One region of the Sphingobacterium corticis genome, then DNA from elsewhere that is predicted to be linked to it. Evidence: riboswitches for the same ligand, from Rfam matches in the RefSeq annotation. Region 1 holds a riboswitch; each other region holds the start of a gene.
The links. Region 1 has a riboswitch for S-adenosylmethionine ahead of ACFSQ3_RS11920 (O-acetylhomoserine aminocarboxypropyltransferase/cysteine synthase family protein). Riboswitches for the same ligand answer to the same signal wherever they lie in the genome.
Positions count from the first base shown of each region.

Region 1 (10,995 bases):
TGACGATCCAGCGGACAATGATTTATTCACTGGCGTTTATAACGGTCGTGTAAGTTTTAATGGCGGTGGATCTACCATTGCTGAACAAGATGGAAGTGTTAGAGTTAACAAAGTTGGCGACAATTACACATTCAATTTTTCTGGCGACATCCCGTCTTTGGGAGATATTGCTATGGAAAAAGGAGATAATAACACGCTACGTTTAAGCAACGGCGAATTTGGAACGATATCTATTGACGCTTCGACTTTACGTATTGCGTTTAATCGAGATGGCCAAACATGGACTGCAAATTGTACGCGATAAAAGACTGATTACATCAACAACGGGCCAGCATTTTATGATGCTAGCCCGTTATTTTTCCTTGCGTTTTTCGATTTTCAAAACAGACACCTCTTCTTAACCTAGGATGTAGCATTGCCGCATATAGCGAAACACTCCATTTTTCCGACACCATGTGATTTAGGTTTGATTAAACTCTCACTATGTATCAATCAAACAATTGTTCTTTCACTAAAGGTAAATTACACCATCTTTTCAACACCATGGAAAAGCCTTGATCTCAGATACAATTAGGCCCTACTAATCGATGTACTTTTGGTAATTCTGTTCAAATAATCCTTGAAGCTCACGAGCTTTCAAATCATAGCAGTCCGTATCAGCCCACAATAATCGTGGATCGAGTATCGTATCCGGCACCAACGGACAAGATACCGGCATGCACAAACCAAATATCGGATGTTTTACAAAATGCTCATCATCCAACGCTCCTTGCATAACTCCGCGAATCATAGCACGCGTATGATATAGCGGAATACGTCGACCAACTCCGTAAGGTCCACCAATCCAACCCGTATTAACTAACCAAACTTCCGTGGATGGATCGCGATGTAAACGCTCGCCCAACATCTCGGCGTAGCGCATTGGATGCAACGGAAGAAATGCTTGTCCGAAGCAGGCAGAGAATGTTGCGACAGGTTCGGCAACGCCGACTTCTGTTCCTGCGACTTTCGCGGTATATCCGTTTAAAAAATAGTACATCGCTTGTTCAACGGTCAACTTCGATAATGGCGGCAAAACACCAAATGCATCTGCCGTTAGGAAGAAGATGTGTTTCGGCGAAGCAGAAATGTCTGATTTAACCACATTTGGTATAAAGTTGATAGGATAAGAAACGCGGATATTTTCTGTGATTGACTTGTTATCAAAATCTAAATCACGTGTCTTTGGACGGTGAAGCATGTTCTCCGTTAGTGCCCCGAAGCGCACTGCGTTGTAAATATCAGGTTCTGTCTCTGCTTTCAAACCTATGCATTTCGCATAGCAACCGCCTTCCAAGTTGAAGATTCCCTCATTTGCCCATCCATGCTCGTCATCGCCAATCAAAAAACGATCATGATCTGCCGACAAAGTAGTTTTTCCCGTGCCGGATAAGCCAAAGAATAAGGCCGTTTCTCCATCTTTCCCTGCATTAGCAGAGCAGTGCATCGGAAATACGTCGTCATTTTGAGGAAGCACAAAGTTCATCATCGAAAACATACTCTTTTTGATTTCTCCAGTATATGCCGTTCCTATAATGAGTACTTCGCGACGAGAAAAATCGAGAACAACCGCATTTGAGGCATTCAACCCGAGCGCTTCATAATCCACTACTTTCAAAGTTGATGCGACATAAACTGTCCAATCATCCGTATTCAATGTATCCTTTTCAGGCAAAAACATGTTTCGAATAAACAAATCTTGTGCAGCAAGTTCTGTAACGAATCGAATGCAACGACTATATTTTGAGAAGCTGCCAATATTAGCACGGCGAGTGAACAAAGCTTCTCGTGTATTGAGATAATCCACCACCTGCATTTCCAATATATCGAAAATATCGGGATTCAAAGGTTGATTAACAACTCCCCAATCAACTGTATTGACAGTTATCGCATCTCGAACGATGTAGCGATCGCGTGGGGAACGACCAGTAAATTCTCCGGTAAGAATATTTAAGGATCCGTTGGCTGATAATGTGCTTTCTTTTTGTTGGATAGCGTACTCAACCAGTTCAGCAGGCGATAATTCTTCGAAAATTTCGCCCTGCGGTTGAAAAATCACTTCAGCATTCAAGTCTTGTAGAAGTTTTTGCATAACGGTTCAATTTGTTTTTGTTTGCGTACTGCAAAAATATCGATAAGTGTTGCTAAAGAAAACTGCTTTTTAGCTTATTGTATCAGATACACACATATAAACAATTGATTTGCAAAACTTTATATATTAATTTAATTTAAACGAAATAGCTAAAACATTTTAGCGGAAAATTATATCGTTCATGTTCTTTTTAGTTGCTTCCAGTCAAAACTTTTTCTCCGATAATTTGGCAACATCTATAAAACTCTTATATTTGCTGATGTATATCAGTCGATAGTACAAATCAACGCCTTCCCTAACCGATCAGGTCTTGATTTATAAAGAAGTGGCGAGAGACTGGCTCGATGACCCACTGGCAACCAACAACACAGATTGAAAAGGTGCCAATTCCTGTCCAAAACAATAATAATGTTTTGGAGTATATAAATAATAGAACAGATGAACGAAACAGCATTTTTATTAGCTTCTACGGAAGTGTTTTCAGTTTTTATATCCGTTAGCTTCAAGCTTCAGGTAGCTTCTTGTCCGCGAGCGCGAATGTGTTAATTGCCTATTTGAATAGTCGATCCACGCGATTAAAATTGATTTCACCACCAAAAACCACTTAACAAAGCTATTATGGCATACAAAAGACCTTTGCAATTCGAAACGCTACAGATACATGCCGGCCAAGAAGCCGACCCATCTACCGGAGCGCGCGCCTTACCCATATATCAAACAGCCTCATATCTTTTTGAAAGCGCTGCGCATGGCGAAGAGTTATTCGCACTGAAAGATTTCGGAAATATTTACACGCGAATAACGAATCCAACAACCGACGTTTTTGAAAAGCGTATTGCTGCGCTGGAAGGTGGCGTGGCTGCCGTTGCCGTTTCATCCGGACAGGCTGCACAATTCATCGCATTAAACAATATTTTGGAAAGCGGCGATAACTTTGTTGCAAGTTCTCATTTATATGGAGGTACATTTAATCAATTCAACGTTGCTTTCAAACGGTTGGGTATCGAATCGCGTTTTGCACATCAAGGCGACCCGGAGGAAATTGAAAAACTTATTGATGATAAAACAAAAGCGATCTACGTGGAAACCATCGGAAACCCATCCTACAGTATTCCTGATTTTGAGCGCATTTCTGCTTTAGCGAAGAAATACGATTTGCCGTTGGTGGTTGATAATACTTTTGGCGCTGGCGGTTATCTATTCAAGCCTTTAGAATATGGTGCTCATGTAGTAGTTGAATCGGCAACAAAATGGATTGGTGGACATGGAACCACAATTGGCGGAGTAATTATCGATGGTGGGAATTATAATTGGGGAAACGGAAAATATCCGCAGTTTACGGAACCTTCCGAAGGCTATCATGGCTTGATCTTTTCGGAAGTTTTCGGTGAAGGAAGTTCCTTCGGAAACATTCAATTTGCCATCCGCGCGCGTGTAGAAGGTTTACGAGATTTCGGACCAGCTCTTTCTCCATTCAATTCTTTCCTACTCACACAAGGATTAGAAACTTTATCGCTTCGTGTGCAACGTCATGTGGACAACGCATTGGAAATTGCACAGTGGTTGGAAAGCCATCCGCAAGTAGAGTCCGTTTCGTATCCAGGATTGAAAAGTCACCCTTACCACGATGCGGCACAGAATTATTTAAAAAATGGCTATGGCGCGGTCTTGTCTTTCGCGATTCGAGGCGGAAGCGAAAAAGCACATGAATTTATTGATGCGTTGGAATTGGTTAGTCATTTGGCGAATGTGGGAGATGCTAAAACATTGATTATCCACCCGGCCACCACTACACATCAGCAACTGAGTGACGAAGATCAACGCCGTTCTGGAGTTTACCCAGGCGTACTTCGCTTATCCGTCGGCATAGAGCATGTCGATGACATTAAAGCCGATTTAGAACAGGCGTTTGAAACGCTGTAAGAGTTTAACGATTGTAATCAAAAAACAAAATATATAATAATACAGAATAATGAGTGAAAAATTAACGATTGGGATGTTTGGGTTTGGTGTAGTGGGTCAAGGATTATACGACATCATTAAAACCAAAGATCTTAATCTAGAGATAAAGAAATTTGTCATCAAAAATGAGAACAAGGAACGTTCTTTGCCAGCGCATTTATTCACCACCGACGCGAATGCTGTTTTAAATGACCCGGAAATCAACACCGTTTTAGAATTGATTGATGATGCAGACGCAGCATTCGAGATCACACAGCGCGCATTGCGTGCAGGCAAAAACGTAGTTTCTGCAAATAAAAAGATGATCGCAACGCACCTGGAAGAATTGGCAAACATCCAACAAGAAACCGGAAAAGCTTTATTGTATGAAGGTGCTGTTTGCGGATCCATTCCAATCATTCGTAACTTAGAAGAATACTACGACAACGAACTACTGCATAGCGTTAGCGGCATTTTTAACGGTTCTTCCAACTATATTCTTTCCAAAATCTTCAACGAAAACCAAGATTATGATAGCGCATTAAAGAAAGCGCAGGAATTAGGTTTTGCGGAAACAGATCCTACTTTGGATGTGGGTGGATTCGATCCAAAATACAAGCTGGCCATTGTTGCAAACCACGCGTATGGCATTTATGTAAAACCGGAAGACATTTTAAATCTAGGAATCGACAAACTGGGGCTGGCAGATATCACGTATGCACGCGAAAAGAATTACAAGATCAAATTGATTCCTTTAGCGAAGGAATTGAGCGAAGATGAAGTGGTATTATATGTATTGCCAAAATTCGTTACGAAAGACAACTTGCTATATGGTGTAGAAAATGAAAACAATGGTGTGGTGGTAAAAGCTGCTTTCGCTGATGAGCAGTTTTTCTTTGGAAAAGGTGCCGGCGGTCACCCGACGGGTTCTGCCGTTCTGTCCGACATTACTGCGCTTCGCTACGGATACCGTTATGAATTCAAAAAACATTTGAAATCGCAACAGGTTAAATACACCACCGACTACGAAATCACCGTTTATCTGCGTTACGAAGACGAATCCGTACTTGAAGCGCTAAACTTCGACAGTATTTCGGAGCGATTCTACGGCGTGGATTTTAAATACGTAATCGGAAAAGTGAATCTTCAAAATATTATCAAAAATCGCGAACTCATTCATCGCGATGGTTATTTCTTGGCAGAATTAGCGTAAATAAAACCTCGGCTGTGCGATCATGTTGATACGTGATTGCACAGTTATTTTTCTCGATTTATCTAACAAATTACATCAATAGAAAATCTATTTTGTAAAGAAATGGAAAATGAAAACGAATGGATTTTTTTGAGAGAAGTAAAAAAGTGCGCTCAAAGGGAGTCGAACCCCTAACCTCCTGATCCGTAGTCAGGTGCTCTATCCAGTTAAGCTATGAGCGCAGTTTTTTTATTACCAAGCGATGCGTTATCGTTTTGGTGATGCAAATATCGTGACTTTTTCGATTATTGCAAATTTTTTCTAAACTTTAATACCGTAAAAATGTTATCAAAATCACATCCTATTGATAACAAAACATTTATCGACACTATATTTTTATGAGCGAACGGATCAAAAGCAATAAAATCAGAATTAACGACATCAGCATCTCCTACTTTATCAAAAAATCGTCGCAGAGCGATGCTCAAACGGTTATTTTTCTTCATGGTTTTCCTTTCAACAAAAACATGTGGCGAAATCAATTAAGCGCATTAGATGACGCAACAACTGGAATTGCGATCGACGTGCGCGGACATGGGAATACCACGTCCGGCCATAGCTTTTTCTCAGTAGATGTTTTCGCAAAAGATCTTTTGGCCTTCATCCGAAAATTAGATTTAGGCCGTGTGATATTATGCGGTATCTCCATGGGCGGATATATTGCTTTACGCAGCTATGAATTAGCTCCGGGTTTGATCGCCGGATTGATTTTATGTGACACACACAGCAAAGCGGACGATAACGTGGCGAAGCAAAAAAGATTTGATTCCATCCAAGCAGTTTTATCGCACGGACGACGACCATTTGCGATTGGCTTTATCGAAAATGTGTTTGCAAATCCGCGTGCGCAGGAAAACGAAGAAGCGGTTGAATTGATTAAAAGCAGCATTCGAAGAAATAGCTTATCAAGTATTTGCTCTACATTATTAGCATTAGCTTCGCGAACCGAAACGACGCAAGTGTTGCCAAACATACAAATTCCGACCTTGCTTATACGCGGAGAGGAAGATAAACTGACTTCAGAAGAATTGATGCGGACGATGCACGAAAAGATCGCGCATTCTACGTTTACACAAATTCCTGCAAGCGGACATTTGCCGAATCTTGAGAACGAATCCGCGTTCAATCTGGCCATGAAAGATTACTTGCAGCGTATTCCGGCGCAGGTTAAAGTATAATGATTGACAAATAGATTTTTATTTGACTTTCAAGGTTGGCAATAAGGCATCCGTCCATTGCCGACCCTTTTCCACCAATTCAGCCGTGCGATGATAATCCCACAGTCCAGCTGCATTATGTGGAACATGAATTACATAATCCGGTTTATACAAGTCGACCGATAATTGGCTCAATCTCCTTCTCATTGCAAAATATGCTTCCTGCAAAACGCTTACAGATGTATATTTGCCATTATTCGCCATCAAACCAAATTCAGGATCAGGACGGCCATCCAAATTGACAGCAATGACGATATTTCTTCGTTTCTTTTTCACGTAATTGATTGGGAGCGGATTTAAAACTCCTCCATCCACCAAGTAACCACTTTCAGTATCCACGCCAGTAAATACAGCAGGAATAGCGATGGAAGCGCGGATGGCATTGTAAATGCTTCCTTGATCGAATACTACCTCGCACTCGTTTTTCAGATCAGTAGCTACAGCAACATAACGAATGGGCAACGTTTCAATCGGCACATCCGGAAAGATCAATTTTAACGAATCTAACGCCTTCGTGCCCTTCAATATACCAAACCAAGGATTGGAGAAATCCATCAGCTTAAATACTTTCATTCGAGTCACACCCTGTAGCCACAGTTCCAACTCATTGAGTTTTCCTTGTGCATAAGCTGCTCCGATTAACGAACCAATTGAGCATCCTACGATTTCCTCGATGATGTACCCTTTTTCTATCAATGCTTTGATGACTCCTATTTGCACCAATCCCCTCGCTCCGCCGCTTCCGAGCACCAAAGAAACTTTACGTTTACTTTTGAAGATGTCCATTGCTAAAAGTAAATGTTTTATCAGAAATTTAAAATTGTCATTTTTATGTACAATAAAAAAATAGATGTTTAAACATCTATTGACATCCTGTAGCTTTGTGATGTTATCTCAAATTAGAAAAATATGAATTTGCATGAACAATTGAACTGGCGCTATGCGACCAAAAAAATGAACGGCCAAGCCGTATCACAAGATAAAGTGGATTATATCGTGGAAGCGGCTCGTTTGGCACCTACATCTTCCGGTTTGCAACCTTTCCGAGTATTGGAAATCTCCAATCCAGAATTGAAAGCGAAAATACAACCAATCGCTTACGGACAAACACAAATCGTGGATGCGTCGCACATTTTGGTATTTGCTGCGTTTGATGAATACACGAAAGAACGCGTGGATAGCGTTTTCGCACAGCAAGAAAATGAACGCGGATTACCTGCGGGATCTAGTGACGATTATAAAAATGGGTTGATGCAAAGTTTTGCAGCGCAAACCAAAGACGATCATTTCAATCACGCTGCGCGTCAAGCTTACATTGGTTTCGGTATGGCTATCGCTGCTGCGGCGGAACAAAAAGTAGATGCAACGCCGATGGAAGGATTTGTAAATGCACAATTGGATGAATTATTGGATCTTCCATCAAAAGGATTGAAATCTGTAACCATTTTGGCTTTGGGATACCGCGATGAAGCAAATGATTGGTTGGTAAACATGAAAAAAGTGCGTACCAATTTGTCTGATTTTCTTATTCAGTACAAATAGCCCATCGTCAAGTATACAAATCCTAATAAATTTGAAATAAGTAGAAAGCCAAGCGACCTTGCTTGGCTTTCTTAATTTTTACTTTTTAATTTCTCAAATCTCAATACTTAAATCTCACTTCGCATATCTCGTTTTCACGAATCAGCTACGGCATATTCTTCAAGAGCTCAAGGAAGAACGTCCAGAATTTCTGCACCGAAGAGATCGAAGCACGTTCGTCCGGTGAATGCGCTCCACGAATCGTCGGGCCAATGGAAACCATCTTCAATTTTGGATAAGCTTCGCCAATCAAACCGCATTCCAAGCCACCGTGACCCGCGATTACACGCGGCTCTTCGTTAAACAATCGGCGATATGTATCCGCTGTCAATTGCACTAATTCGCCTTCCGGCTCCGGTTCCCAACCAGGGTACTCGCCAGAAAAATCGACTTCCGCATCCAACATACGGAATGTATTTTCCAAAATCATGGATAGATAATCTTTGGAAGATTGCACCGCCGATCTGGTCAAACACAAAATCGTATATTTTCCATTCTTCAAAACGACACGCGCCAAGTTGTTCGACGTTTCCACCAAACCCGGAAATGCCGGGCTCATGCGAAATACGCCGCTGTGAACGACGTTAAGCACCTGAATGAATTTATCTTGCACATCTTCGGTTAGCACCTCAATGCGCTCTGAAATTTTCTCCACTTTCAAATCAATCGTCAGGTTCGGCTCCATAACGGCATATTCCTTTAAAATAAAGGCATTCTCACGCTCAATTGCAGTCGTAACTTCCTTCACATCGCTTGCTTTGCAGGCTATTGAACCCATCGCTTCACGAGGAATTGCATTGCGCAATCCGCCACCATCCACCGCAAACAAGCGCACATCTTTCTCCTTGATTGCGGCAGCCAAAATGCGAAATAACACTTTATTAGCATTCGCCAATCCTTTGTCGATATCCATTCCGGAATGTCCGCCGGATAAACCTGAAATAGTGATTTCCAATTTCGTATCGTACGCCACGCCCGCTTCTTCGCGAAGCGCTCCCGTTGCCGTCACATCGACACCACCCGCACAGCCAATGGTGATTTCATCGTCTTCCTCCGTATCCAAATTCAACAAATATTCACCTTTCAACCAGCCTGCGGTTAATGCTTTTGCACCGGTCATTCCCGTTTCTTCGTCGATCGTAAATAACGCCTCGATCGCTGGGTGCTCGATATTATCTGATGCAAGCACTGCCATAATCGTTGCCACACCAAGACCGTTATCCGCGCCCAAGGTTGTACCCTTCGCCTTCACCCAATCTGCATCCACGTACATTTCGATACCTGACGTTTCGAAATCAAAATCCGAATCTGCATTTTTCTGATGCACCATATCCAAATGCGCTTGAAGCACGACGGTTTTGCGTGATTCATATCCAGCAGAAGCCGGCTTGCAAATCAACACATTGCCCGCCTCATCACGCGAAGTCGGTAAGTTCAACGATTCGCCGAACTGCAACATATACGCTATAATCGCTTCCTCCTTTTTGGAAGCACGCGGAATAGCATTGATATTTTCGAAATGAGACCAAATAGATTTAGGTTCAAGGGATTGTAAACTCATACGTATTCGTTTGCTTTTGTTGTATTAACAAATGTAGCGGTTCGCAGATGGAAAATCAACTTTTCCGAATGATCGAAGCCCAAAAGCTTATATTAGCATGATGAAAACGCAAAAGGAGAAAATGATTGCTGGCGAACCATATCGCGCGGATGGAAGTGAATTATTCGATGAACGTCAGCGCGCAAAGGAAGCGCTGATGGAATACAATAATCTAGCGCCAAAACGTATCAAAGATCGTGCGCGCATCATCAAAGATTTGTTCGGTTCTACCGGAAAAGCATTTTGGATTGAACCTCCTTTCCGATGTGATTATGGTTATAATATCCACATTGGTGAAAAATTTTATGCTAATTTCAACCTGACTATTTTAGATTGCACGGAGGTAAAGATCGGTGATAACGTGATGTTTGGACCGAATGTTTCTTTATTCACCGCCGGCCATCCCATTCACCACGAACCGCGTAATGCAGGCTGGGAATACGCTTTACCGATTGTTATCGGTGACAACTGCTGGATTGGCGGAAATACAGTCATTAACGCCGGCGTAGAAATTGGCGCAAACACGGTAATCGGTTCTGGATCCGTCGTAACGAAAAACATTCCCGCCAACGTTGTTGCTGTTGGAAATCCCTGCCGCGTGATCAAAGAAATTACGGAAGAAGATAAGGCATTTTATTATAAGGATCGGAAATTCTAAGATTGATTCCGATACTTTTCTTTCATTGCTTCAATATCTGCTTTGGTATAATCCGGACAAGCTCCGGATTGCGTAGTCACAAAGCCGCTTAAGCAAATCCCTTGCTCCAATGCTTCTTTCGCATTCAAACCCAATAAACTGCCCGACAAAAATCCAGCAAGAAAGGAATCTCCACTTCCAACCGTATCGTTTACCTTGATTTTAGTAGCGGGAAGCGTAAAGTTATTTTCCTTGGTAAAATAGGTAGCACCCGAAGCACCGCGAGACAATATGATTTCGCTTAATCGAAAATGATCTTGGAGAAAGGACATTCCATCCAATTCGTTTGCATATTCTTTACCTAAAAATGAAAGTACCAAGTTTAGTTCCGCCAAATTGAATTTCACTAAGTCGGCCTTTTCTAATAAAGCAAGAAGCACGTTTTTATCGACGAAAGGCGGACGCAGATTGACATCAAACACGCAATAGCGTGCATTTTCGACGAGCTGAAACAGCGTATTTCTAGAAACTTCATTTCGCGTCGCCAATGATCCAAAAACAAATGCATCGGCATTTTTCAATAATTCCTGATCAGCTGAAAGCAGCTCGATATAATCCCAAGCTACTCCTTCCTTG
Region 1 is NZ_JBHUMA010000006.1:1,384,048-1,395,042, forward strand. Features, by position in the region: gene ACFSQ3_RS11910 (hypothetical protein) at 1-304, shown strand, start outside; gene pckA (phosphoenolpyruvate carboxykinase (ATP)) at 581-2,131, opposite strand; SAM riboswitch class I at 2,444-2,560, shown strand; gene ACFSQ3_RS11920 (O-acetylhomoserine aminocarboxypropyltransferase/cysteine synthase family protein) at 2,750-4,054, shown strand; gene ACFSQ3_RS11925 (homoserine dehydrogenase) at 4,104-5,285, shown strand; tRNA gene ACFSQ3_RS11930 (tRNA-Arg) at 5,433-5,506, opposite strand; gene ACFSQ3_RS11935 (alpha/beta fold hydrolase) at 5,663-6,502, shown strand; gene ACFSQ3_RS11940 (patatin-like phospholipase family protein) at 6,521-7,327, opposite strand; gene ACFSQ3_RS11945 (nitroreductase family protein) at 7,451-8,083, shown strand; gene ACFSQ3_RS11950 (aminoacyl-histidine dipeptidase) at 8,229-9,683, opposite strand; gene ACFSQ3_RS11955 (sugar O-acetyltransferase) at 9,781-10,380, shown strand; gene ACFSQ3_RS11960 (carbohydrate kinase family protein) at 10,377-10,995, opposite strand, start outside.

Region 2 (10,995 bases), on a different contig from region 1:
GTTTGTCAAATACCGGAAGGACATGATTTAAGTTTTTCCCTTGTAGGGCTTCTGTGTAGGGAATATCACCATAAATATCGGTCAGTATCGAAAATATCCACGCCTCACAAATTTGTGCAACCGCCATGTATTGCTGCTGGTTGAGCTCTTCGGCAAACTCGTAAATATCCCGAAAGTTTCGCAGCTGTACGTACAAGTTGTTCCACATATAGTCTGCCTCCGTTGCACGAACTTCGTATCGAAAGATACGCCCATCTCCATCGCCCATGTTCACCGTAACTTGCATCAGTTCGTTGGTGATGCGCTGACTACGACTCATATTGTAGGTGACCACTTTCGTTAATGCGGGAGCAAGTAAGCTGCTGGGGCGTACTCTGGGGCTGGTGTTTGGATTAGTGTTTATCTCCTGAAAATCTTTGTTGCAGGATGTCGGAAGTACAATGACGAGCATTCCGAGGATTATGGTATAGATATATTTACGGATCATATTTGTTTTCATCTGAGTATCGATTATAGACCAACAACTAAGTTAAATCCAAAGGTGCGCGTAGCAGGAAACTGTCCTAGTTCAAAGCCACGGGTTATATCGCCGTTGCCTAAAGTTCCAAACTCCGGATCGTACGCTGGCCAATCGGACCAAATAAATAAATCCCTGCCAAACACGCCGACGGTGGCGCGTTGCAATCCAATCCGACGAAGTAAATTGCTATCCAAAGTATAATCAAATCGTATTTCGCGTAATTTGAGGAAGTCGGTGGAGTAGGAGGTTCCCTCTACATTGTCCCGACCAAGGTGCGCATTATAATAATCCCACACGTTCTCAGAAATGACATCGTTTGGTCCGTACGTGCCGTCGCCATTTTCGATGACGCCGTGGCCAATAATTCCATTGTAACGACCAGGCAAGGTATTTTTTGTTTTACCTTGTTCCGCGTGAACTGCAGAAGTCAACGAATATCCGACGGCGCCAAACTGCGCATCGAACATAATGCCCAAGCGAAACTGCTTATAGCGAAATTCGTTATGAAGCGCAATACGCCACGCTGGATTGGTTTGTCCGATGTATTGCAAAGAATCGGTCAGCGTTGGCAATCCATTCCGATAGATGATCTGCCCGTCCGGTGCTCTATTGTAACCTCGTCCATACAGGTCATCCATTCGCCCTCCAACGCGAGCTATGATAGCGCCGCGACTTCCAGGGCCATTTTGCAAGATCATTTCGTTAAGATCATCCGTCAAGCTTACCACCTTGTTTCTATTGGCGCTAAATACCGGACTCATTGTCCATTGAAAGTTCGGTTTACGAATAGGGGAAATTTTGGACTCGATTTCCCATCCACTATTTTGGATCATTCCCGCGTTGAGCAAAACTTCATTGGCTCCGGATGATCGGTCAATAACTGCGCGCAAATGTTGGTTCGATGTGTTGGCGCTATAGTAGGTAATGTTGAATCCAACGCGGTTATTGAAAAGGGCAACATCGGCACCCGCCTCATATGACCAAGTGCTTAGCGGTTGTAAATTTAAGTTGGGGATGAGTGTCGGATTCGATCTTCCTCCCGGAAATGTCGGGTCGAGATTATAGTTATACGATGTCAAATAGGGAGTCATGGAACCGCTGCCTACTTCGGCGGCAGATGCCCTAAACTTCATCAAGGAAATAGCTGATGGAAGTTTCACGGCGTCCGACAACACGAAACTCATATTCAATCCAGGATATCGAAAAGCCTTCCCTTTGTTTGTCGGCGAAGCCAATGCGCTATTCCAATCATTACGAAACGAAAAATCTGCAAAAAGAAAATCCTTAAAGGAAATAGTACCTAATGCATACAAACTATTGAGCACGATCTGTGAACGATTTGGTGTAGTTACGATGACTCCAGCAGCATTTCCCAAATTGAAAATACCCGGATAATCCAGTGAGTCCGCGGCGTTCCGTTCTAAAGAGCTTTCATTGCGAAGCGTACTTCCGCCAGCTGTCAGCCGTATGTTTAGGTCGGGTGTCACCTGTTTTTTATAGGTAAGCATCACATCGGAAGAAGCCTCTGTATTGTTTATCTGCTGCGTTCTGTACATGCCCCTTCGGAACTTCTCGGTATCGTAAGGCCGTTGTTGGCTACGCCTTTCTGTATTTAAATCGAGTGAAGTACGTACCATCAATTCCAACTCGTTGGTGAATGCATAAGAAGCTTCTACGTTACCTGTGATTCCGTGGCGCTTATTCTTGTTAAGCATTTCCTGAGTAATAAGGTAAGGATTGTCAACCAAGCTACTGAATGGAAAGTTTTGTACTCGATTTTCTTCTCCAAATCGCCAGTAATCTTCCAGCCAACTTATTGGAGCGCTTGGTTGCCAAAAGATGCTCCAGTACATCAATGATTGGTTGTTGTATCCAGTTGATGGCAAATTATCGCTACGATTTTGACGGTAGTTGATGCGGGTATTTACTTTTAGCTTATCAGTAACCTTATGCGCGGCTGTCAACGACAGGTTGTTGCGTTCATATCCAGTGTTTGGAATAATCCATTTGTTGCGTAGGTCGGTAAATGAAAATCGAACCTGCGTACTTTCGTTTCCGCCATCTAAACTCAATGAATTGGTGAATGTGGTACCTGTGTCGAAAAACTTCTTTCTCTCGTTTGGATAGGCTTGCCACAAAGAACGTTCCGCGGCACGAGTTTGTGTGGCAGGGTCAAATTGGAAGTAATATTGTCCATCGAATTTAGGGCCCCAAGCCGAACTTGTACTACGCGTAGACGGACCATCAGGACCATCAAGAAATGAATGGTAACGCACACCTTCTGCACCTTGTCCATATTCATATTGATAGTCTGGCCATCTAGATATGGATTCCATGGTGCTGTTTGAAGTGAATGTTACTCCGATTCCGTTGCCAATGCGACCGGATTTAGTAGTAATGACTATAGCACCATTGGCTCCGCGTTGCCCGTACAATGCCGTGGCATTCGCACCCTTTAATACCGTAAGCGTTGCGATATCTTCAGGGTTGATATCATTAATCCCTGTACCAAAATCCGTCGGAGAATCTCCACCGAGGTAAGCGCCATGTCCCGTTCCCACTTGATTTCCACTACTATTGCTTACCACAACGCCATCAATAACAATCAGCGCATCGTTGGCACCTGTTAAGTTATTCTCACCACGTAAGATAATCTTATTAGATCCAGCTGGTCCACCGCCAGAGCGGACAAGGTTTACACCGGCAACACGTCCCGACAGCGCTTCACTCCAATTATTCGGTAATGCTTCAGTGAGTTGTTCACCTTTCAATTCAGTTGCCGCATAACCCAACGCTTTTTTTGTACGTTCAATGCCTAAAGCAGTAACGACTACTTCTTCTACTTCGCTCACAATTGGTAATAAACGTACAACCGTGGCGGCGGTAGACTCATCGGCAACTATAGTCTGCGTTTCGTACCCCAACGTGGCTATCATTATTGCACTACCCGAAGCAACCGATATGCTAAATTCTCCATTTTTTGAAGTGGTTGCCACTATTCTATCAGCAACTCGAACCGTAGCCCCCGCAACAGGTTGGTTGGTAGCTGCATCAACTACGCGTGCTGAAAATCGTAGTTGATCTTGCAGGGAAATGGCCGTTTCGAAAAGTGTTGAATGTCTTTCGGCTTGTGCCGTTTTTACGGAAAATAACAGTAAAAAAGCGATAGCGGTAAAGCGTATTCTTCGGTTATTTTTTCTGTCGAAAGTGAGGCGACCAACGGTTGATCGGGTAGATGAATCTATCATTTTTTCCAATTCTTAAAACTCCAGAAAAAAACTACAGGCAATACAAATCCTACCAGCGTTGCTCGCTGTTAAATCAATCGAAAAGTAAATATGATTTTTTTAGAATGATCTATTTGGGTGAATCCAAAATGGCACTTGTTGTTTAGTTGTTTTTTCTTTTGTTTGACGATGCAAAACTAGCCATCGTAGAATGAGGAAGGGCTAAATGTTTGGTTAAATAATTATTAACTTTCTGTTTACTAAACAAGTAATGCTTGCGGACGAATCGGCAAGCATTTAATCTTCACATAATATGTGGAATGTTTACGCTAACTTTTCGACAATACGCTTGCTCGGACCTGGATTACTCATGGTGTAGAAATGTAAAACTGGCGCACCAAAATCGATCAATTCCTTACATTGTTGTACTAACCATTCTTCGCCGACTTGACGCACATCTGCATTGGTTTTGCAGCGCTCTACCGCCTCAGAAAGTTCCTCCGGAATATCCAAGTGGAAGATGCGAGGCAAGGTGATTAATTGCTTCTTGGTCGTCAGCGGTTTTAATCCCGGTATTATCGGGACATTAATGTCGTGTTCACGACATTTGGTGACAAATTCTTTATAGCGATCTACATTAAAAAACATTTGCGTAACGATGAATTCTGCGCCCATGTCCACTTTCTTCTTCAGCCATTTAAAGTCGGTTTGGGAGTTCGGTGCTTCGAAATGTTTTTCTGGATATCCGGCTACGCCGATACAAAAATCCGTTTTAGAAGATGTGTTGATATCCTCATGTAAATACCTTCCATCGTTCATATCTTTTACCTGCTTCAAAAGATCCGTTGCATAAGCATGGCCACCTTCCGTCGGAATAAAATCTGCATCGCCTTTCCGCGCATCACCGCGTAGTACCAACACGTTATCAATCCCCAAGAAATCCAAATCGATCAACGCATTTTCGGTTTCTTCCTTCGTAAAACCACCACAAATGAGATGTGGAACGGCGTCGACTTTATATTTATTCATAATCGCAGCACAAATTGCCACAGTTCCGGGACGTTTACGGTACGAAACGCGCTCGAGCAATCCATTAGCATGTTGCTTATATAAATAATCCTCGCGGTGATAAGTAACGTCGATAAACGGCGGATTGAATTCCATCAATTCGTCCATCGTTTGAAATATACTCTGTATTCCCTGACCTTTCGCGGGCGGTAGCAACTCGAAGGAGAACAATGTTTTTCCTTGCGCATTTTTGATATGATCAATGATCTTCATACGTATCTTTTTGTTGAATGGAAGGCTTGCAGAGGATGGTGTCGCTCGCGTGGAGCTCGTCCGCTTATCGTTCCCAACGGCTAATTGGGTAGATTGTAGCACCTTGACATGCGTCAGGTTGCTAAGGCGTCCTTGGTTCTAATCCCTCGACCTTTCTCTATAAGCTATCGCAAATATGTGAAAACCGAATGGCATAACAAAATGAAGAGGTACTTTAATTTGCTTGGGAGCATTGTCCACCATTTGTCCCCGGTACATTTGGTGTACATCGTACACTACCAATAGAAAAATCTTTTATTCTTGTAATGAACAAACAAAAGAATCACACAACATGGAAAAGCAGAAACAATCGGATTACAATCCTGGACCACGCATCGGTATTACATTCTCTACGTTTGATTTATTGCACGCCGGACACATTATGATGTTGGCGGAAGCCAAAAGACAATGCGATTACTTGATTTGTGGATTGCAAATGGACCCAACATTGGATCGCCCGGAAAAGAACGCACCTACTCAAACGGTAGTAGAAAGATATATTCAGCTACGCGGATGTTCGTATGTTGATGAAATTGTACCTTATTCTACGGAACAAGATTTGGAAGATATTTTGAAATCTTTTAAACTCGATGTGCGTATTGTGGGGGATGAATATGCCGAAAAGAACTTTACTGGACGTGAATACTGTGAGAAAAAAGGCATTGAGCTTTATTTCAATAGCCGTGACCACCGTTTTTCGAGCTCCGGCTTACGTCGTATTGTAGCTGAAAAAGAAGCGGAGAAATTGGTTCGCGAAATTACGCCACAGTAGTAAAAGGCAGAGAAATCTGCTTTACGGTTTTTTGATGTTCCGTATAAACAGACATTTTAGTACATTCGTGGAGAATGAAGAAAATAGCTGTTATCGGACAAGGATATGTCGGGTTGCCTTTGGCATTGGCATTTGCTCCGCACACACAAGTTTTGGGCTTTGATATCGACGAAGCGCGTGTTGGCGAATTAAATAGTGCGATTGATCGAACGAAAGAAGCCGATCAGGAAACGCTAAAGGCAACCCTTCAATTGCATGCTGAATCAGCGGGTGCACGCGGTTACGCCGCATCTTCCTCGGAAGAGGATTTACGCGCTTTCTCTATCTATATTGTTACTGTACCCACTCCAATTGACGAATTTAACGCGCCGGATTTACGTCCTTTGCGCGCGGCAACGCGGATGTTGGGAAAAGTGCTGAAGCAAGGCGATATCGTGATCTACGAATCGACAGTTTATCCTGGATGTACGGAAGAAGTTTGCGTGCCGATTTTGGAACAGGAATCCGGTTTACAATTTAATACGGATTTTTTTGCTGGATATTCTCCCGAACGCATTAATCCAGGCGATAAGGTCAATACGCTGACCACGATAAAAAAAGTGACATCAGGATCAACTCCTGAGATAGCCTTAGCAATCGATGGGCTTTATAAAACCATTATTACTGCTGGAACACATTTAGCGCCAAGCATTAAAGTTGCCGAGGCATCCAAAGCCATAGAAAATGCACAACGCGATGTAAATATTTCTTTTGTCAATGAATTAGCATTGATTTTCGACCGAGTCGGCATTGATACGCAGGATGTATTAAAAGCAGCCGGAACAAAATTTAATTTTTTGCCTTACAAACCTGGATTGGTAGGGGGGCATTGCATTTCTGTTGATCCTTATTATTTAGCACATAAAGCCGTGCAATTAGGTTATCATCCGAATGTGATTCTTTCCGGTCGCCGCGTGAATGATTCTGTGGCAGAATTTATCGCTTCAAAGGTTGTCAAGTTGATGATTCGTAAAGATATTGCGGTCAAAGGTTCTCGCGCACTTATTCTGGGAGTAACATTCAAAGAAAATTGTCCAGATACGCGCAATACCAAGGTGATGGATTTATTTAACGCATTGCAAGATTTCGGCGTGGAGGTTGATTTAGTTGATCCATGGGCAGATGCTAACGCGTTTTGGTTGGAATACGCGGTAAATCTAATTTCATTGGAAAATGCGATGAACGGTAATGCTTATGATTCCATTATTTTAGCCGTATCCCATCAGGAATTTCTAAGTATTGATTTAAGTGCTTTGGTAAAGGAAAAAGCAGTAGTGTTTGATATAAAAGGCGTGTTGGACAGAAGCTTAGTTGATGCGCGACTTTAAGAATTTGTAAACGACCTTCCATTGGCATATTTTTTGATCAATCGGGCGTTGTGTACATCTGCTATTTTCGATAGATATTTTTGGGCAATCGATTGCCAAATCTGCGAACTTTATTATTAATTAAATGCACCATTCAATTATGGAAAAAAATATAAGAAAAGATTACAATCCTGGTCCACGAGTTGGTATTACATTCTCTACATTCGATTTGTTACATGCCGGGCACATCATGATGTTGGCTGAAGCAAAAAGACAGTGCGATTATCTAATTTGTGGTTTGCAGATGGATCCCACGCTAGATCGTCCGGAGAAAAATGCGCCGACCCAAACTGTCGTGGAACGTTATATACAGCTCAGAGGTTGTGAATATGTGGACGAAATAGTTCCTTATTCTACCGAACAAGATTTGGAAGATATTTTAAAATCATTTAAGTTAGATGTGCGTATTGTAGGTGACGAATATGCTGATAAAAACTTTACGGGGCGCGAATATTGTGAGCAAAAGGGGATTGAACTCTATTTTAATAGCCGCGATCATCGCTTTTCAAGCTCTGGCCTTCGTCGAATTGTAGCGGAGAAGGAAGCCGAGAAAAATAATAAGTAAGAAAATAAAAAATCACAAATGGATAAAACCATATTAATAACTGGGGGAGCAGGCTTTATTGGTTCGCACGTAGTTCGAGAATTTGTCAACAAATATGCGAACTACAAAATTGTCAATTTAGATGCATTGACGTACGCCGGTAATTTGGAGAATCTTAAAGATATTGAGAACGCTACGAATTACGAATTTGTTAAAGCTGATATTACGGATGCTGTGCAGATTTTCGAGGTGTTCCAAAAATATCAACCGGATGGGGTAATACATTTGGCAGCAGAATCACACGTAGATCGTTCCATTGCTGACCCGACAGCATTCGTGATGACAAACGTTATTGGAACAGTAAACTTGTTGAATGCAGCTCGTGAAATCTGGAAAGATAATTTTGAAGGAAAACGTTTTCACCACGTTTCGACGGATGAGGTTTTTGGCGCTTTAGGTAGCACCGGCTTATTTACAGAAGAAACGAAATACGATCCGCATTCTCCGTATTCAGCGTCCAAAGCATCTTCCGATCATTTTGTTCGCGCTTATCATGATACATACGGTTTGCCGATTGTGTTGACAAACTGCTCAAATAACTACGGTCCAAACCACTTTCCAGAGAAGTTGATTCCATTGTGCATTCACAACATTTTAAACAACAAACCGCTTCCAATCTATGGCGACGGGAAATACACACGCGACTGGTTATTTGTCATCGATCACGCTAAAGCGATTGATCTAGTTTACCACAAAGGTAAAAACGGAGATTCCTACAACGTAGGTGGATTCAACGAATGGCAGAACATCGACTTGGTCAAAGAATTGTGCAAGCAAATGGACGAGAAGTTAGGTCGTAATCCGGGTACTTCCGAATCGTTAATTACTTTTGTAAAAGACAGACCAGGTCATGATTTACGTTATGCTATCGACGCATCGAAGATTAATAAAGAATTGGGATACGCACCTTCGGTAACTTTTCAACAAGGTTTATCGGTTACGATTGATTGGTTCTTGAGCAATGAAGAATGGCTAAAGAATGTTACCTCTGGTAATTATCAGAAATATTACGAAGAGCAATACGAGGGATAATATGAACGCGACAGAAACAAAACTAAAAGGATGCTTCATCTTAGAACCCAAGAAATTTGGCGATAGTCGAGGTTATTTCTTTGAGAGCTTCAACGAAAAAACATTTAACGCATTAACCGGCACACAAACTACGTTTGTGCAAGATAATCAGTCGTATTCTTCAAGAGGCGTTTTGAGAGGTCTGCATGCGCAAGCTGGCGAACACGCGCAAGCAAAATTAGTGCGTGTGATTGAAGGAAAAGTATTGGATGTAGCGGTCGATGTTCGTCCGGATTCTCCTACATACGGACAGCATGTTGCGGTGGAATTGTCGGCGGAAAATAACTTGCAGCTATTTGTTCCACGTGGATTTTTACATGGTTTCGTGGTGTTAAGCGAAACAGCGACCTTTTTTTATAAATGCGATAACTTCTACAACAAGGAGTCAGAATGTGGCGTACATCCTTTAGATGCGGATTTAGCAGTAGATTGGCAAATTCCTTTGGAACAACTTCAATTGTCTGACAAAGACAAAGAAGCGCCATCGTTTAGCGATGTATTTGGAGGGAAGGTCAAGAATAGTTTATAGAAGGTAGTAGAATTTTCAACTTTTATCAACTTTATTAATCCTTCTCAACCCCTATCAACTTTAAAGCAATGAAAATACTCGTTACCGGTGGAAACGGCCAATTAGGTTCAGAAATTAAGGATTTGTCTGGAAGTTATCCGAACTCCGAATTTCTTTTTACCTCACGGGCAGAGATGCCGTTGGACAATTTGGACGCGATCGATAATGCTTTGCAATCTTTTCAGCCGGATGTGGTCATTAACGCTGGAGCATATACTACTGTCGATAAAGCAGAATCTGAGCCCGAATTAGCAGACAAAGTCAATCATTTGGCTGTAGCTCAAATAGCGAAATGGGTAAAAGCGAATAACTCCAAGCTAATTCATGTTTCTACGGATTACGTTTTTCAAGGCGATAGTAATGTGCCATTGAAAGAAGGTGAGCCAACAAATCCGATTAATATATACGGCGCAACGAAGCAAAAAGGCGAGCAAGCAATTGTTGATTCTGAAGCCGAGGCCATCATTATTCGTACAGCTTGGGTATATTCTACTTACGGAGCAAACTTTGTTAAAACGATGATTCGCTTGATGACGGAGCGCGATGAGATCTCAGTAATTTCCGATCAAATTGGTTCACCAACCTATGCTCGGGATTTGGCAAAAGCGATTTTGCAAATTGTGCACGGAGCGAAATGGACAAATGGTATTTATCATTTTAGCAATGAAGGAGAAATATCTTGGTATGATTTCGCGATAGCTATCCGCGATTTATCTTCGTTAGATTGTAAAATTAACGCAATTCCGACTGAGCAATACCCAACACCTGCAAAGCGCCCAAAATTTTCTCTTTTGGACAAGACAAAGATTAAAGAAACTTTTGATGTGGAGATTCCTTTTTGGAAAAACAGCTTAACATCTATGTTAAATCATTTATAATTAAAACGTACTATAGCAAACGCCGAATTTAAAAGTTGCATCTTTGTAAATCGGGATCTACCAAACACTGTTACCCATGAAAGGAATTATACTCGCCGGAGGATCTGGCACACGTCTGCATCCGTTAACACTTGCTGTTTCGAAGCAATTGATGCCTGTCTACGATAAGCCGATGATTTATTATCCGCTATCTACCCTGATGTTAGCGGGAATCAACGAAATTCTGATTATTTCCACACCACAGGATTTGCCGAACTTTCAGAAACTTTTAGGAGATGGTTCTCAAATTGGTTGTAGATTTGAATATAAAGAACAGCCTTCTCCGGACGGATTAGCTCAGGCGTTCATTTTAGGCGAAGAATTTATTGGAGATGATAAAGTAGCCTTAATTCTTGGCGACAACATATTTTATGGTTCAGGTATGTCGAAGTTGTTGCAATCCAATGCTGATCCTGATGGAGGTTGCGTTTTTGCTTATCAAGTGCACGATCCGGAGCGTTATGGCGTGGTGGAGTTTGACAGAGACAATAATGTTGTTTCTATTGAGGAAAAGCCAACGGAGCCGAAATCCAATTACGCCGTTCCAGGGCTCTATTTTTATGATAATGACGTGGTAGAGATCGCGAAGA
Region 2 is NZ_JBHUMA010000004.1:598,812-609,806, reverse strand. Features, by position in the region: gene ACFSQ3_RS03930 (SusD/RagB family nutrient-binding outer membrane lipoprotein) at 1-451, opposite strand, end outside; gene ACFSQ3_RS03925 (SusC/RagA family TonB-linked outer membrane protein) at 511-3,768, opposite strand; gene metF (methylenetetrahydrofolate reductase [NAD(P)H]) at 4,072-5,028, opposite strand; SAM riboswitch class I at 5,090-5,194, opposite strand; gene ACFSQ3_RS03915 (adenylyltransferase/cytidyltransferase family protein) at 5,360-5,839, shown strand; gene ACFSQ3_RS03910 (nucleotide sugar dehydrogenase) at 5,914-7,206, shown strand; gene ACFSQ3_RS03905 (adenylyltransferase/cytidyltransferase family protein) at 7,346-7,810, shown strand; gene rfbB (dTDP-glucose 4,6-dehydratase) at 7,829-8,881, shown strand; gene rfbC (dTDP-4-dehydrorhamnose 3,5-epimerase) at 8,883-9,449, shown strand; gene rfbD (dTDP-4-dehydrorhamnose reductase) at 9,518-10,366, shown strand; gene rfbA (glucose-1-phosphate thymidylyltransferase RfbA) at 10,443-10,995, shown strand, end outside.
Region 2: linked by a shared signal. The riboswitch ahead of metF (methylenetetrahydrofolate reductase [NAD(P)H]) and the one ahead of ACFSQ3_RS11920 (O-acetylhomoserine aminocarboxypropyltransferase/cysteine synthase family protein) in region 1 are both predicted to bind S-adenosylmethionine.

Region 3 (10,995 bases), on a different contig from region 1:
GGATACCTACTTAGAAATCGCGAAACAACAAAATTTGCGAATTACCAAGTTGACGGAAACGCATATTCATGCAGATTTTCTAAGTGGAACGCGGGAATTGGCTGCTTTGACGCAAGCGAAAATGTATTTGTCGGACGAAGGCGGTGCAGATTGGCAATATGAGTTTGCACACGAAGGTTTAAAGCACGGAGATGAAATTGTGGTTGGAAATCTGACTTTCAAGGTGCTACATACGCCTGGTCATACGCCAGAAAGTATCAGTTTGTTGCTAACCGATCATCCCGCGACGAATCATCCGGTGATGTTGTTTACCGGAGATTTTGTATTTGTCGGTGATGTGGGTCGGCCGGATTTGTTGGAGGTAGCAGCGGGAATATCTGGCTCGAAAGAAGCAGGCGCAAAGCAAATGTTCGAGTCGTTGCAACAATTTGCGGCTTTGCCGGAATATGTACAGGTTTGGCCTGGACACGGAGCTGGTTCCTCGTGTGGAAAGGCCTTGGGAGCAGTTCCAAACAGCACGGTAGGTTACGAGAAAATTCGTAATTGGGCTTTGCAATCTTCGCAACAAGATCAATTCGTTAGGCAATTATTGGAAGGACAGCCAGCTGCGCCGACGTATTTCGCGGAAATGAAGGTGCGTAATAAAACAGATCGTCCGCTTTTGTTGGAAGTGCCGACTGTCGAAAAACTGCGTTTAGATGATGTGTTGGAAGCGCAACAGGAAGGTGTACAAGTTGTAGATACACGCGCAAAATTTGCTTTTGCTGAAGGACACCTTCCAAAAACGTTGAATATTCAGTTAAATAATAGTTTCGCCACGTGGTGTGGATGGATGTTGAATTATCAACATGATATCGTTTTGATTGTTGACGAAGATAAATCGGAAGATGCGGTTCGTAAATTGATGCGTATAGGAATGGACCGCGTTCGCGGATATCTTTCTTCTACTGACGCTGATTTTCTCGTGGCAGCAAGTACCAAAACAAAAGCCGTTACTCAATCGGAACTAAAGGAACTTATACGTGATACGGAAAATCTGCAGTTAGTGGACGTACGCAATGCTTCGGAGTATGAGAATGGCCATATTGATGGCGCAATTAATCATTTTGTTGGAACATTACCTAAGCATTTTCAATCGCTTTCTAAAGAGTTGCCCGTGGCCATTTATTGTCAAAGCGGCGACCGCGCAGCTATAGCCTCTTCCTATTTGCAACAACAAGGTTTTGAAAAGATCTTCGTTTATTTCGGCGGTATGGCAGAGTGGAATAAAAAATAGTTGCTATTCCGGAATGGTATAGTGATTTAAATAACGAACAATACTATTCGCGCGTCGGTTGATATAAGGGGAAGGTCGGCGCGCATCCCATTTTCTAGGATTGGGTAAGATTGCAATAATTAAAGCGGCTTCTTTTCTAGTTAAGCTTTTACCAGATTTGCTGAAGTAGTAGCGCGAGGCCGCTTCGGCGCCATAAACGCCTTGTCCCATTTCAATCACGTTTAGGTAAACCTCCAAAATTCTTTTTTTCGACCAAAATATTTCGATCAGTACGGTAAAATAGGTTTCCAGGCCTTTTCGAAACCAAGAACGAGCTGGCCAAAGGAATACATTTTTTGCAACCTGCTGACTTATTGTGCTACCGCCACGCAAAGCACCACCGGTTTTATTTCTTTGCAATGCTTTTTCGATCGCCTTCGTGTCAAAGCCGTGGTGCGTCATAAAGAAAGCATCCTCACCCGCCAAAGCGGCTTTCTTCAGATTGGTTGAAATTTCCTCGTAAGCAAGCCAATCCTTTTCAATCTTGAATCCTTTTCCTTTCTCCTTCCATTCAAAACCACGCTTCACCATTAGATAAGTAATAGGTGGATTTATAAAACGCAGAACGATTACCCAAAATATACTCAACGCAAACAAGGCTAATAATACGCGGCCGATCCAGCGTACTATTTTATTACTAGCTTTTTTTTTCGTTTTGTTTGAAAATTTCTTCTTCTTGCTTCTTTGGATAGCCATAATTCTTTTTCCCTGAGAAAATGCAAAACTACGATCATCAAATCAATAATTCATAATCAAAGATAAATAGTAGCTATCAACCTATCCCGTCGATGTCGAATTTTATCAAACAGTTGTGTGTATTTGCTTGTTACAACAATAATTAAGCAAAGCTGAAACCGAGCAATTAATAGCAAAAATGGAAAATTCTAACGAGCATAAGGATAATAATAGGTCGTGGCACGCGAAGGATGTAGAGGATGTCATTTCTTCGTTGAAGACCGACAGTTCAGACGGATTAAGTAGTAGCACCGCGAATAAATTATTGGAAAAGCATGGACCAAACGAGCTTCCGCAAAAGAAAAAGCAAAGCGATATCGTACGTTTTTTTAAGCATTTCCATGACGTGCTTATTTATGTTTTACTCGTAGCCGCAGTAATTACTACCATCTTAGGTCACTACACCGATACTATTGTTATCATCTTGGTGGCTATTATCAATGCGACAATTGGTTTTGTGCAGGAAGGGAAGGCCGAAAAGGCTTTGGAAAGTATAAAAGGAATTCTTTCGCTGAAAGCAACTGTTTTACGAGAAGGCAAACGCAAGGAAATTGATGCTACAGATGTTGTATTAGGTGATATTGTTCTCCTTTCAGCTGGTGATAAGGTGCCAGCAGACTTACGATTGTTCGAATCGGATAATTTAAAGATTGAAGAATCGGCACTTACTGGAGAATCGGAATCGTCGGAGAAACGCACCGACACGATCGAAGAAGATGTGGATTTAGGTGATCGCAATAATATGGCGTACACTAGCACAACGGTTAGCAATGGAACAGGTAAAGGAATAGTAGTAGCTGTAGGGAGGAACACCGAAATCGGAAAAATTAATCAGATGATGTCCGATGTCGCTCAACTAACAACGCCATTGCTTCGCCAAACAAGTCAATTTGGTAAGACAGTCGCTTTAGCTACGCTGTTTTTAGCTGCCGGAACCTTTGCATTCGGATTTTATTTTAGAGATTACGATACGGAAGAATTGTTGTTATCCGCCATTGGACTAGCTGTCGCCGCTATTCCAGAAGGTTTACCAGCCATTCTGTCGATTATATTAGCGATAGGTGTACAAAATATGGCTAAGCGGAATGCCATTGTGCGTAATCTTCCATCCGTAGAAACCCTAGGTTCGGTATCTGTGATTTGTTCGGACAAAACAGGTACACTGACAAAAAATGAAATGACCGTAAAAGATGTAATCCTTCATAATCAACATTATGAAGTGACGGGCATTGGATACGCACCGGAAGATGGCGATATTCAACAGAATGATAAAACAATCGATGTTCAAGACGACAGTGGACTGAAACGTTTCCTTCAATGTATTTACGTCTGTAACGAGGCATCAATCGATAAAAATAAAAAGGGCGAATGGATTATTAAAGGCGATCCCACCGAAGGAGCTTTAGTTACCGTTTATAAAAAAAGCGGATTAGATGAAGAAAAGCCAAAGCGCATAGCGACAATACCTTTCGATTCGGATTACAAATATATGGCAACATTGGTGGAGGAAGACACGGATGCTGTTATGTATGTGAAGGGCGCACCTGATCGTTTGCTTGAATTGGCGACGAAGCAACTTAATGATGATGGCGAAGCAGTAGACCTAGACTTGCAGTATTGGAAAGAACAGATTACTAACTTAGCTAAAGAAGGAAAACGATTAATTGCAGCCGGTTATAAACAGGTTCCTTCTGGAAATTCTGACATTGATCATGACGATTTGGAGGAAGATCTTATTTTGGTAGGCCTTGCCGGCATTATTGATCCGCCTCGAGAAGAGGCTATAGAAGCGATCAAGATTTGTGCAGATGCAGGAATACGCGTAAAAATGATTACCGGAGATCACGTTGATACCGCGAAAGCGATTGGTAAAGAAATGGGAATTGGCGATGGGGAGAAAGCTTGTCGGGGTGCTGATCTAGAAAAGATGAGTGATCAGGAAATGCGTAAAGCCGTTTTAGAATATGATATTTTCGCTCGCACCAGTCCTGAACACAAACTGCGCTTGGTGGAAGCCTTACAGGCCGAAGGACGAATATGTGCAATGACTGGTGATGGTGTTAATGACGCTCCAGCATTAAAGAAAGCGGATGTTGGGATTGCCATGGGAATAAAAGGAACGGAAGTAACAAAGGACGCGTCCGAGATGGTGCTTGCTGATGATAATTTCCGAACGATCGTGGATGCCGTAGAAGAAGGCCGGCGAATATATGACAACCTTAAGAAAACAATCCTTTTTATTTTACCTACAAACGGAGCAGAGAGTTTATTGATAATGGCTAGTATTCTGTTTGGATATATTATGCCACTCACGCCTTTGCAGATTCTATGGGTCAATATGGTTACATCTGTAACTGTTTCCTTAGCGCTAGCTTTTGAAGGAATAGAAGAAGGTACTATGAAACGGAAGCCGCGAAATGCAAAGGAACCATTGTTAAGCGGATACTTTATCTGGAGGATCGTTTTTGTTTCTGTTGTTATTGCTGGAGGAACATTGTACTTGGTGCAGTATCTAACGGATCAAGGCGTGAACAATGATACTATACGAACAGTTACGATGCAAACCATAGTAATTTCGCAGTTGTTTCATTTGTTCAATTGTCGGAGTATTCATGGAACAGCGTTCGATAGTAAGTTTTTTACCAACAACGCCATTTACATTGTTGCAGTTTTACTATTTGCTTTACAAGCAGCGATCACTTACTTGCCATTCATGAATCGTATTTTCGGTACTCAGCCATTGGAATTATCATTTTGGCAATATCCCGTATACTTAGGTTTAGCTGTCTTTATTATCGTAGAGATTGAGAAGTGGATTGTTCGCAAGCTCGTTCTTTCTAAGCAAGAAGAAGAAACTGCTTAAGCATAACGAACTCAAAAATCACTTAAAAAAATGGGCTCATCAGTAACGATGAGCCTATTTTTTTATACAGGTAATGTTGTGTTATGCTGAGAATTGCTATTTTCTTCCGCCTGCAACCTTAGCAATAATCCAAATAATTAAAGCAACAACCACAACTACCGCAATCACGCCGGTCCATACACCTGCTTTGAAAATGCCTTCAATAACTTGACAACTTGTCAATAAGTTCGCGACCATTGCAAATAGCAATGTCATAGGTATAAATCTTTTCATAATCGTTCTTTTATACTACAAAACAGCACATTTTAGCTAATGTTTGATGTGGAACAAATTATATCTTCAAGAAATCGTTAATTAACAAAAATCCCGAAGTGAATTCGCTCACTTCGGGATTTGAAAAATAGTTATGTGTGATTATAAGTATTATTCAGCGCGTAAGATCTTGGCAGCTTCTACCATGGATTCCAACGCAGCTTTGGTTTCTGGCCAAGCACGTGTTTTCAATCCACAGTCTGGATTTACCCACAATTGCTCCGCTGGAACTACTGCTTTCGCTTTGCGCAACAAATCCACCATCTCGTCTTTGCTAGGCACACGAGGCGAGTGAATATCATAAACACCAGGACCGATATCGTTCGGGTATTTGAAATCACCAGCAAAAGCATTCAATAATTTCATTTGAGAACGAGATGTTTCGATAGTAATAACATCTGCATCCATCGCAGCAATATCCTCAATAACGTTGTTAAATTCCGAGTAACACATGTGCGTGTGGATTTGCGTATCATCATCTACATTTGAAGACGATACACGGAACGAACGAACTGCCCAGTTTAAGTAATCTTTCTGATCCGCTTTGCGTAACGGTAAGCCTTCACGAATTGCCGGCTCATCGATCTGAATGATTTTGATTCCTGCTTTTTCTAATGCTTGAACTTCATCCAAGATCGCTAAAGCGATTTGATAAGTGGTGGTAGAACGTGGTTGATCATTACGAACGAATGACCATTGCAAAATCGTAACCGGTCCGGTCAACATACCTTTTACCGGACGATCTGTCAAGGACTGCGCGTAAGAAGACCAACGGACAGTCATATCTTGCGGACGATAAACATCTCCATAAATAATTGGAGGTTTCACACAACGAGAACCGTAGGATTGTACCCAACCGTACTGCGTAAACGCGTATCCTGCCAACTGCTCACCGAAATATTCTACCATGTCATTACGCTCGAATTCTCCGTGTACCAACACGTCGATATCCAATTGCTCTTGTAAACGGATCGTGTTCTCCGTTTCTTCAGCAATTGCTTTATCGTATTCTTCTTGCGTGATAACGCCTTTTTTCAAATCTGCGCGCCACTTACGTACATCTTTTGTTTGTGGGAATGAACCGATCGTTGTTGTTGCGAAATCTGGCAAACCAAACTTAGCTTTCTGCGCTTCTTTACGTTTTGCAAATACCGACGTACGTGTCGCATCTGCATCAGTGATATTGCTCACACGGCTTTTAACATCCGGTTTGTGGATCAAAGGAGATGTGCGACGGCTTTCTGCCGCTTCTTTGTTTGCTTCATAACGAGCAGTGGTTGCTGCATCTACTTCGCCATCAGCCAAAACAGCTAAATCTTTTACCTCCGCTAATTTTTGTTTTGCGAAAGCCAACCAGTTTTTAACTTCCGCCGGAAGCGATTCTTCGTTTTTCTCGTTATCTAAGTCGAAAGGAACGTGTAGTAGGGAAGAAGAAGGACCAACCCAAACGCGATCTTTACCCAAAGCATCAACAGCTTGTTTGATCTTTGCCAAAGATTTTTCGTAGTCGTTTTTCCAAATATTACGGCCTTCTACCACGCCTAATGACAAAGTAAGTGAAGCTGGAACTTTCGCTAAAATCGTGTCTAGCTGATCTTCACCACGAACTAAATCAATGTGTAAAGCGTGAACTGGAAGATTCAATGCTAAATCTTCGTTATCTTTCAACGCTTCGAAATAAGTCGTTGCGATCAGCTTCGTATCACCAGCCGCAGCATTTAATTTTTCGAAAACAGTTTTATAAAGTGCTTTTACTTTCTCGTCGATATCTAACGCCAAATAAGGCTCATCGATTTGAATAAATTGAGCGCCAGCTGCCGCCAGTTTGCTTACAATTTCTTCGTAAACAGGCAATAAGCGATCGATCAAATCAATGCGCTCGAAACCAGCTTCTTTTTCTTTACCCAATAATAGGTATGTGATGGGGCCGATCAAAACAGGTTTTGTATCTAGACCTAACGCTTTTGCTTCGTTATATTCGTTCAAGAATTTTTCGGAGGTCAACTCGAAAGTTTGATCTTTCGTGAATTCAGGAACCATGTAGTGGTAGTTTGTATCAAACCACTTCGTCATCTCCATTGCTGTTACGTCGACGCCTTCCGCCTGGAAACCACGTGCTAAAGCAAAGTATAAATCTAAATTATATTCACCATCAATCTTGTCCAATAATGATTCGTAACGTGCAGGCACAGCACCTACCGTTAAAGTCAAATCCAATACTTGGTCATAAAAAGAAAAATCGTTGGAAGGAATAAGCGCGATGCCGTTTTCTTTTTGCAGTTTCCAGTTGGCTTCGCGGATACTTTTTGCGGTATTAAGAAGTTCTTCTTTGGTAATCTTTTTTGCCCAGTAAGCTTCGTTTGCTTTTTTTAGCTCTCGAAAAGGACCTACTCTTGGGTAACCTAAGTTGTTTGTCGTTAACATAGTTTTATTCTCTAATTTTTATTTTCAATTGATAATTTTGCTATTAGAGAAGGCCACAAGAAACAGTGACTTCAGCTTATCTTTCCCCTATTAGTCCCTCGCAGGTAGAAGTAGAATGTAGCACCTTGTTCAAGCGACAGGTTGCTAAGGCTTCAACGGGTCTATTCCCTCTGCCTTTCTCTATAAGCACTACAAAGTTATAGAACGAAAGTAGAAATTCAAAATTTAAAATGAAATCCAGTAGGTAGGCTATTAACTTACTAATAATTTGTAGCCTTTACCATGAACATTTACAATTTCAACGTTTGGATCTTCCTTTAGATATTTGCGAAGTTTACTCAAAAACACATCCATACTGCGGCCGGTAAAGTAATTGTCGTCGTGCCAAATTTTTACCAATGCTTCCTCGCGTGTAAGTACATCGTTTTTCTTCAGGCAAAGCAATCGAAGCAATTCCGCTTCCTTGGTAGAAAGCTTTTGTTGCTGACCTTTGTAAGAAATAACTTGACTGGTATAATCGAAGAAATAGCCACCAACCTCAAACTTATCGGGAGTTTCATCTTCTTTATCTCTGGAAGCTCTTTTCAATAAGGCGTTAATACGTAACAGTAATTCCTCAACGCGGAAAGGTTTGGTAATATAATCATCTCCGCCTAATTCGAAAGCTTGCGTTTTATCTTCCATCATACCTTTCGCAGTCGCGTAAATAATAGGTACAGTTTGATCTACTTTGCGGACATCTTTACCTAAGGAAAAGCCGTCTTTCTTCGGCATCATAACGTCGAATATGCATAGATCAAACTCGTCCTTTCGGAAAGCATCCATTGCTTCGACACCGTCTTTGCACAGCACCACATCAAACTTTCCTTTAAGTTCCAGATAATCTTTCAAAAGATCGCCCAAATTTGGATCGTCTTCTGCGAGTAGTATTTTTTGAGACATAGATTTCTATTTAAAAATGTGATGAATGGTCCGATTAAGCTTGTTCGGAACTCATCAACGGTAGTGTTACTTCAAATTGTGTGCCTTTATCCTTCTCACTTTTTACCGTGATTTTTCCATTCAGAATTTTAATAATATTATTAACATAACTCAAACCCAATCCAAATCCCTTCACATTGTGGATATTTCCAGTCGGGATGCGGTAGAATTGATCGAAGATTTTTTCCTGATGATCTTTTGACATACCTACGCCTTTATCCGCAACAGATAGCACGATGGTGTTTTTCGTGTTGTAGGTACGCACGGTGATATCCGGTGTTTCCGTGCTGTACTTAATGGCGTTATCAATCAGGTTGAACATCACATTTGATAAATGTAGCTCGTCGCCAATCACGACATCTTTGGCAGCTGATAAATCGATGTGAAACTGGCCTTCAGCTTTTTGTAACTGCAATTGCATGCTATCCAATACGCTGTTTGCAAGATCATTTACATGCACTTTCGTGCGTTCCATTTTCAGGTTTTCTTTTTCTAAGCGTGCGATGTTGAGCACGCGTTCGATATGCGATCCCAGTCGGACATTTTCATCGTAGATGATATTCGCCAATTTGGCGACACGCGTTTCATTAGAAGCTATTTCTTTGTCGCGAAGCGATTCGCTGGCAATCATAATCGTAGCTACTGGCGTTTTAAACTCGTGCGTCATGTTGTTGATGAAATCTGTTTTCATCTCGGATATTTTCTTTTGGCGGAAAATGATGGTAAGCGTATAGGCAAAACAGCCAACCAATAAAGAAAGTAACGCCAAGACACCCGCTACCATAAAGCTCATGTTTCCGGCGATATGACTTTCTTTTGATGGGAAATAAATAGAAAGCAAACCCGGCGACCGTCCTTGATCTCCTTGAAAAAGTGGTGTGGCGTATTCGGTAGCATTATCAATTCGTTGGAAATCCTCGTCATCCACGTTATAGGCCGCTTGGATTATCGGCGCAGCGTTTGGCCGCGGACGAATCTGCATAAAAAACGGCGAAGCAATTCCGCGGTTATATAACTCTTTCTCTAAATAATGTATTGCTAGCTCCGGTTTAATGCGGTCCTTCAAAGGGCGCTTCGACATGGCTATACTCGCCGTAATATCATTGATAACCTGACTATCCTTTCCCCCGATAATCGCTACTGTGTCATACAAACTAGTGGCAACCGCTAATTTTTTGAAGTTAAGATCTCGGAGTTTTTTCTCCACTTCCTGCAGTTGCAAAATGGTTTTTGCATCATTGATAGGGGGGAGTGTAGCCCAAACGAAAGAGTGTACATTTAATGTGCCATCATCAACGATGGGAATTACGAATCGCGTGCTATCATCACGTGCAAGTATTTCTGGAATACGCTTACGTGCGCCTACAGTCGTTGATATCAACGGTAGAGTGGGATCTTGGATATCGTAGCTTTTCTCGATAGAGAAAGTAATTAGGTTGCGGTAGTCGGGTCGACGAACGTAGGTTTCAAAAAAAACGTTATTTACATAAGCTGCATTTGGGAAATTGCGTTTTAAATCTTCTTCCTCATTGCGGTAAAGATCGCGTGCCTCAAAGTCCTTCGTGCGGAGCTTATTAATTTGATCCTGCAAGGCGATTTGCTCTGCTAGGATAACTTCTTTCTCTTTTTGTAACTTTTTATCCTCTGCAAATTTTTCTTGGTTGATTCTTGCTTGCTTCGTTGTAAACTCATAAACCTCCTGACGCTCAATCTTATTGGCCACAATAGCCAACGAAGCTTTTACCGTTTCATCAAATATTTTTGATTTTTGCAAGTAGGATTGTCGGATGAAGTAGTATTGCATGGCAGTAACGCCTAATAGCGCCACCGACATAAACCATATAATTAGGGTAATACTTCTTTTCTTCATTATTGCAAAAGTAATTAGGCAAAACGCTGCTTAAAATGCCTTTAACACAATTTAACAGGCGATTGGCTAGAATCAACGTTCCTCAAAACAAGAACAGCCGCCAAAATCAATTTGGCGACTGCTCAATATAGTTTAAAATATGCTTAATCGAGCATTATTTTACTTCAGATACACGGATTGTGTTTGTTCTGCCTTTTTCGTGTAATGGCGTAGAAGCCGTGTTGATCACGATTTGTCCTGGCGTAACTAGTTTGTGTTCTTTCAACAACTCGTTTACATCTTGGATTGTACCGTCAGTACTTTCGAATTTCTCGTAAATGAACGTTTGAACACCCCATACTAAACTAAGCATATTCAATAATTTCTTGTTACCTGTGAACACATAAATATCTGCATTCGGGCGGTAGCTGGAAATCTCCAATGCCGTATAACCAGATGAAGTCATCGCAACAATCGCAGATGCGTCCGTTTTTTCTGCCAAGAAGATAGAACTTC
Region 3 is NZ_JBHUMA010000004.1:422,404-433,398, reverse strand. Features, by position in the region: gene ACFSQ3_RS03180 (MBL fold metallo-hydrolase) at 1-1,276, shown strand, start outside; gene mtgA (monofunctional biosynthetic peptidoglycan transglycosylase) at 1,280-2,011, opposite strand; gene ACFSQ3_RS03170 (cation-transporting P-type ATPase) at 2,190-4,913, shown strand; gene ACFSQ3_RS03165 (hypothetical protein) at 5,010-5,168, opposite strand; gene metE (5-methyltetrahydropteroyltriglutamate--homocysteine S-methyltransferase) at 5,337-7,649, opposite strand; SAM riboswitch class I at 7,723-7,838, opposite strand; gene ACFSQ3_RS03155 (response regulator transcription factor) at 7,902-8,591, opposite strand; gene ACFSQ3_RS03150 (sensor histidine kinase) at 8,626-10,500, opposite strand; gene pyk (pyruvate kinase) at 10,655-10,995, opposite strand, start outside.
Region 3: linked by a shared signal. The riboswitch ahead of metE (5-methyltetrahydropteroyltriglutamate--homocysteine S-methyltransferase) and the one ahead of ACFSQ3_RS11920 (O-acetylhomoserine aminocarboxypropyltransferase/cysteine synthase family protein) in region 1 are both predicted to bind S-adenosylmethionine.